DNA from 3 places in the Flavobacterium sp. P21 genome. Region 2 is predicted to be linked to each of the others. Evidence: riboswitches for the same ligand, from Rfam matches in the RefSeq annotation. Region 2 holds a riboswitch; each other region holds the start of a gene.
What was found. Region 2 has a riboswitch for S-adenosylmethionine ahead of ACQ9BO_RS14545 (DUF4369 domain-containing protein). Riboswitches for the same ligand answer to the same signal wherever they lie in the genome.
Positions count from the first base shown of each region.

Region 1: it holds a riboswitch for S-adenosylmethionine, as region 2 does, so the genes downstream of both, ACQ9BO_RS05335 (alpha/beta fold hydrolase) here and ACQ9BO_RS14545 (DUF4369 domain-containing protein) in region 2, are expected to answer to the same signal.
Region 3: it holds a riboswitch for S-adenosylmethionine, as region 2 does, so the genes downstream of both, ACQ9BO_RS05425 (homocysteine S-methyltransferase family protein) here and ACQ9BO_RS14545 (DUF4369 domain-containing protein) in region 2, are expected to answer to the same signal.

Region 1 is NZ_CP192585.1:1,091,807-1,094,071, forward strand. Features, by position in the region: gene ACQ9BO_RS05330 (hypothetical protein) at 153-353, shown strand; SAM riboswitch class I at 633-741, shown strand; gene ACQ9BO_RS05335 (alpha/beta fold hydrolase) at 821-1,804, shown strand; gene thrA (bifunctional aspartate kinase/homoserine dehydrogenase I) at 1,807-2,265, shown strand, end outside.
Region 2 is NZ_CP192585.1:2,915,686-2,917,950, forward strand. Features, by position in the region: gene ACQ9BO_RS14540 (NAD(P)H-dependent flavin oxidoreductase) at 1-667, shown strand, start outside; SAM riboswitch class I at 904-1,004, shown strand; gene ACQ9BO_RS14545 (DUF4369 domain-containing protein) at 1,295-1,933, shown strand; gene ACQ9BO_RS14550 (peroxiredoxin family protein) at 1,855-2,193, shown strand.
Region 3 is NZ_CP192585.1:1,109,753-1,112,017, forward strand. Features, by position in the region: gene ACQ9BO_RS05420 (NAD(P)/FAD-dependent oxidoreductase) at 1-167, shown strand, start outside; SAM riboswitch class I at 548-664, shown strand; partial or broken gene ACQ9BO_RS05425 (homocysteine S-methyltransferase family protein) at 1,029-1,977, shown strand; gene ACQ9BO_RS05430 (hypothetical protein) at 2,019-2,265, shown strand, end outside.

The DNA of each region.
Region 1 (2,265 bases), 1.8 Mb from region 2:
ATACTAAAAGTATATATAAGTTTATATAAAAACTTAAACCCTTTTGGTATTAAAAATCCAAAAGGGTTTTTTTATTCATTTTGATTACCATAACACAGATTTAAAGAAAAAGTAAAGATTATAAAACGCAAACTAACTTAAACTTAAATATCATGAGCACATTAAACTACTTAAGAAAAAAGATTTCAACTTTCAAAAACATCAAAAATGAAAGAAACAATCCTCCGCCAACAAATGAGTTGATCCACCCAAGTTTCGGAATCACGGAGACAGATAAAAAAGAGGTGAAAAAAGAACCAAATTCTTTATTATTCTTGATGTATTCAAAAGAGAATGAAACGCTTTTTATCTAAATCAAAAAGCATCATAAAATAGGGTAAAACCCGCTTAATTTTACTGGGCAGTTTGTTCGGTAATTTTTTGCGTATAATAGTTTTTCATAATTAAGAAGAGAGATTGTCATATTTATTAATAGATGCCAATTCTTTCGACTTTATGACTTTTATCACGAGGCTTCGGGATCGATTTATTTTAAAGTATGTTTAAGAAATTGCACAATCAGTTTCGATAAAATTTGTTAGTTTCAGAAATTAGTAGTTAATTTGCACCGTTAAGTTCAAAAACGTATTGAAATGTTATAAAGAAAGGAGGAGGGATTAGACCCGATGAATCCTTAGCAACCCTTCGTTAATTCGAAGAAGGTGTCGCATTCTACCACGCCCAAACGTGGAAAGATAACAACAAGAATTTTTCTAGTTTCAAACTCTAGGCTTTCTTTCTAATATTTCCACATACAAATCAATTAATAAAAGATTTGAAATTGGAAAATATACCCAATCCTATTATAATTCAAGATTTCATCACAGAAAGTGGTGCAATTTATCCGTTATTGCCATTAAGCTTTATGCTTTCTGGCTTGCCTTTGCATACCGCACCAATCGTTTTGGTAAATCATGCTTTGACTGGAAATGCACAAGTAACTGGCGAAAATGGCTGGTGGAATGATTTAATTGGCGACGGAAAAACAATCGACACAAATAAATATACGGTTCTGGCATTTAATGTTCCAGGAAACGGAAACGATTCTTTTATAATCGAAAATTATTACGATTTTACAACCAGAGATATTGCAAGAATTTTTATCAAAGGTTTGAAATCGCTAAACATAGAACAGGTTTTTACTATAATCGGCGGTTCTGTAGGTGGCGGAATTGCGTGGGAGATTTTGGCATTGGAACCAAATATTACAGAACATTTAATTCCAATAGCAACCGATTGGAAATCGACGGATTGGATGATTGCAAATTGTTTTCTGCAGGAACAAATTTTGAATAATTCATCCAAACCAATTGAAGATGCCAGAATTCATGCCATGCTCTGTTATCGATCTCCTGAATCATTCAAAGAAAAATTTCAACGAACCATCAATCAGGATCTTTTGATTTTTAATATCGAAAGCTGGCTAGCACACCACGGCAAAAAGTTGCGGCAACGTTTTCAGCTTTCATCTTATAAATTGATGAACCAATTGCTTAAAACCATAGACATTACTCGAAATAGTGAGGATTTTGAAACTTTAATGTCTAAAACGCCGGCGTCGATTCACATTATCGGCATCAATTCAGATTTGTTTTTTACGCCAAAAGAAAACCTGGAAACCTATCAGGAATTAAAAAGGTTTAAAGACAATGTTTTTTACAGCGAAATTGATTCGGTTCACGGACATGACGCTTTTTTAATCGAGTACAAACAATTAGATCATTTACTTGCCGATATTTTTAAGGCAGAAACAATAGCAAAATAAAAATGAAAGTATTAAAATTTGGAGGTAAATCGTTATCAAACGGAGAAGGGCTTAACAAAGTAGTTTCAATCATTTCAGACAAAGTAAATCAAGGCGAACAAATTGCCGTAGTTGTTTCTGCGCGCGGTAATGCAACAGATGAATTAGAAGATATTTTAAGAATTGCCGCGAAAAACGGAAATTATAAGCCATTATTGGAAAGCTTCAAAGCGTATCAAACTTCAGATTATCCAGAAGTTGATTTGTCTGAAGAATTCAATATTCTAGATAAACTTTTTGAAGGAGTTAGCCTTATTGGAGATTACAGCAGTAAAATTAAAGATCAGATTTTATCTAAAGGCGAATTGCTTTCGGCTAAATTACTGACTGCCATTTTAATTGAAAAAGGGATTCCGGCGAACTTTGTTGATACAAGAGAATTATTAAAAACCGATTCTAAGTTTGGTGACGCTCAGCCTTTG
Region 2 (2,265 bases):
GCTTTCTCAGGATATTTTGGAACAATGCAGAAAACTTGGAATTGTAACTGTTGGTGCGACAACCACTTTAGATGAAGCTATTTTTTTAGAAAATTCAGGAGTTGATATGATTATCGCTTCGGGATTTGAAGCAGGCGGGCACCGACCTTCATTTTTGGCTTCCGCCGAATCTTCCGTAACGGGAACTTTTGTTTTATTGCAATTGATTAAAGAAAAAGTAAAAGTTCCCGTTATCGCTACTGGCGGAATTGCAAACGGAAAGGGAATTGCTGGAGCATTGGCTTTAGGGGCGAGTGCGGCTCAAATTGGAACCGCATTTTTAGCTACTGAAGAATCAAACGCATTACCAATTCATAGAGAAATGCTTTTTTCTGAAGCTTCTAAATACACGACTTTATCGCGCGCTTATACAGGAAGGTTAGGGCGTGGCATCACAAGCCGAATTGCAAAAGAAATTTTAGGAAAAGAAGCATCAGTGTTGCCATTTCCACTACAAACTACTTTTATGTCGCATTTAAGAAAAGCGGCATTGGATCAAGAAAAATGGGATATGATACTTTTTTGGGGCGGACAGATTTCGCCAATTTTAAAGCATAGAAGAGCAGGGGAATTGATGCATTCTTTGATTGAAGAAACAAACTCATATTTTGATGAATTGAAAAAATAATGGTTTAATAGTGCTTTTTTTAAGGATAAACGGAACTCATTTCAGTATCGAAATGAGTTTTTTTTATGAAATTTTGCAAGTTTTAGTCTTAAAAAGCCAATATGGTTGGATTTTTAAAATGTTGTAATTGAGGTTTTTATTTTGGGTTTAAAAAATAATTTGAAAAAAGTTATTTTAAACTTGACTAATTCGGTAGAATTAATATATATTTGTAGTGCAGAAAACATCTGCAATGATACTTATCCAGAAAGACTGAGGGAGTAGGCCCAATGAAGTCTTAGCAACCTGTTGCCAAACAAGGTGCTAAATCCTTCCCATCTTGTGGGACAGATAAGAAAGATTTCCGAAGTGAATCTGAGTAAGATCATCAATATTAAAATTTAGTATTTCAAAAATGAAAACCAAGTCTGTTGTAGCACGCACTTATTCTGATCGTTTGAATTTATTCTTTCAAGAAAATAATAAGATGGTTTTCCGAATGCGACCACGTTAGGTTTTCTTCTTTTTTATCTTTTTTTAATCATATAAAAGGGCGTTAAACAATGTCTGAAAGGCTTTATTGTCCAATTTTAAACGAAAATCACAAATAAAACTAAAACATAATTAATCCACTAAAAATCAAATTACATGAAAAAAATACTATTAGGTTTAGCTTTCTCTTTTGGAATCATACAAACCCAAGCACAAGAAAATAATTTGCAATTAAAAGGAACTGTTGTTGATACGGTTGCACAATATGTTTATCTGCAAAAGTTTCACAATAAGATGTTTACCACAATCGATTCGGTAAAAGTCAAAGACGGGAATTTTAGTTTTAAAACTAAAGTAAAAACGCCAGAATTGTACGGTTTAAGTGTAAATACGGCTAGTTCTCCTTTGTATATTTTCCTTGAAAAGGGACCGATTACGGTGAAATTAAGTCCAAAAAAGTATTATACGAATTCAGTAGTTGAAGGTTCTGCGGCGCAAGATTTGTTTGAAACCTATAAAAAATCAAAAGATGTAGAGATCAGCAAATTCATTACAGAAAACCCAAAATCGATTGTTTCAGCTTATGTCTTGTATAGAAATTGGTCGTATAGACTTACTCCAGAACAGATCACACAAAATATTGCATTGCTGGATAAAAGTCTTCACAATACCACTTACGTGAAAGAGTTAAAAGATTTAGCTATTGTATTAGACGGATTAGCAGTTGGAAAAAAGCACCAGATTTTACAGAGAAAGATACAGAAGGAAAACCAGTTCGTTTTTCAGAAAACTTGAAAGGCTACACTTTAGTAGATTTTTGGGCTTCATGGTGCGGGCCTTGCCGTAGAGAAAACCCAAATATTGTTGCGACTTATAAAGAATTCCATGATAAGGGATTTAATATCATCGCCATTTCTTTAGACAAAAAGAAAGAAAACTGGATCAAAGGAATTCAGGATGATAAGTTGACATGGACACATCTTTCGGATTTGCTTTTTGGAACAGTGCAGTGGCAAAATTATACGGAGTACGAGCAATTCCAGCCAATTATTTAGTGGATTCTAAAGGAATAATTGTCGCAAAAAATCTTCATGGAGAAGAGTTGCAATCTACTTTAAAATCGCTTT
Region 3 (2,265 bases), 1.8 Mb from region 2:
TAATCCTTTGCGGTTTCCACGAAGCAACTTTAATGTGCCAAGTCGCTTACTCAATCATCAACCCAGGTAAAAAATACGTATTGAAATATACAACAGTTTCTGGCGTAGACGGTTTCGATGGAACTCGTAAAGAGGCTCCAAAAGCGGTTGTTAAGGCGATTGTCTAAGTTGCTGAGATTCTAAGATTCTAAGAAACTAAGATTTTTATAAACAAAGCTCAAACTTTTAGTTTGGGCTTTGTTTTTTTATAAAATATATCAAACATAGCCAGTGGTTTCAACCACTGGAACACAACGAAGAGACATTTCGAATTACCGCAACATATAAACGCAACGCATAATCACAATACGTTTCCCGTGGTTAAAACCACGGGCTATATTTGAAAAACAAGATCAGAACTTTAAACTTAGTAACTCAGTATCTTAGAATCTCAGCATCTTTAAAAAAACTTAGAACCTTAGTATCTTAGTCCCTCAGCACCTTAGAAAAAAACATTTGCAAATCGAAACCCTATTTCATACCTTTGCACTGTTCTTAAAATTATTGTTCGTTATCACGAAAGGCGGAGGGATAGACCCGATGAAACCTTAGCAACCCTTTATCATAAAGAAGGTGCTAAATTCTACTTTATACGACATTTTCCAGTATTAAAGATAGATAACACAAATACATACAGTATTTCTCAAAACTTTTCCAGACAACATACAATATTTACCAAAGCAATTCGGTAAGGAGCGAATCATTGGCGCATTTTTGCAGTCAATAGTTCCCGCTGTACACAAATATCTTTTATTCTGAACCCCAGAATAAAAGGATATTTGCTTCCATCGGGGCTAATGAGCCAGCAATAGTGAGTTTTTGGAACCAAAGTGAAAAAATATCGAAGCAGACCTGTTAGGTTTAACTTCACAATCATAATAAAAAAACTTAGCATCTTAGAACCTTAGCGTCTTAGCGGCTAAAACAAAACAACATGGCAATAACAATTCAAGAAGCAATAAAAAAATATCCTAATCCTTGACGGAGCAATGGGAACAATGTTGCAACGCTATAATTTCTCAGAAGAAGATTTCAGAGGAGAGCGTTTCAAAGATTTTCCGTATCCGTTAAAAGGAAACAACGATTTACTATCCCTAACACAACCACAAGCGATCCGCGATGTACATGCCGCTTATTTTGAAGCTGGTGCTGACATTGTAGAAACCAACACTTTCTCTGGAACGACAATCGGTATGGCCGATTATCATATGGAAGATTTGGTTTACGAGTTAAACTATGAATCGGCAAAACTTGCACGCGAGGTTGCCGATGAGTTTACCGCAAAAAATCCGGAAAAACCACGTTTCGTAGCGGGTTCAATCGGACCGACAAACCGTACGGCAAGTATGTCACCAGATGTAAACGATCCAGGTTACAGAGCTGTAACATTTGACGATTTACGAATTGCCTACAAACAACAAGCAGAAGCTTTAATGGATGGTGGCTGTGATTTGCTTTTAGTAGAAACAATCTTTGATACATTAAATGCAAAAGCAAGCACTTTTTGCAATCGAAGAAGTAAAAGAAGAACGTAATCTTGATATTCCAATCATGGTTTCAGGAACGATTACCGATGCTTCAGGAAGAACACTTTCTGGGCAGACAGTTGAAGCGTTTTTGATTTCCGTTTCGCATATTCCGTTGTTAAGTGTAGGATTCAATTGCGCCCTTGGAGCCGATTTGCTGAAACCGTATTTAAAAACATTAGCGCACAATACAAGCTTTAATGTTTCGGCACATCCAAACGCTGGATTACCAAATGCTTTCGGACAGTACGATGAAACACCAGAACAAACTCAAGCATTCATTAAAGAATATTTAGAGGATAATTTAATCAATATCATAGGAGGTTGTTGCGGAACAACGCCAGATCATATTCGATTAATGGCTGAGGTTGCTAAAGATTATAAGCCAAGAGTGGCGCCGGTTTTATCGTAATGATTTGGTAAAATTTAAAAATAATTTTTATAAAATTAAGTATGGAATTTCTGCTACATAGAGTTGTTCTAGATTCTTCATACGAAGAATTAATTCGAGCTTTTGCGGATTTTGAATTTTCTGAGGAATCTTATTATTGCGAAGGGAAAATAAAGCAACAAAGTTCCGGATATTGCAAATATGGTGAAGTGAAAATTATTGTAGAAAATAAGAGAAATTGGAGCGGAGATAAAACATTTAGTTGGGAAGTTGCAGATGATGAAATTCCAATAGAGTATTTAGATGTAA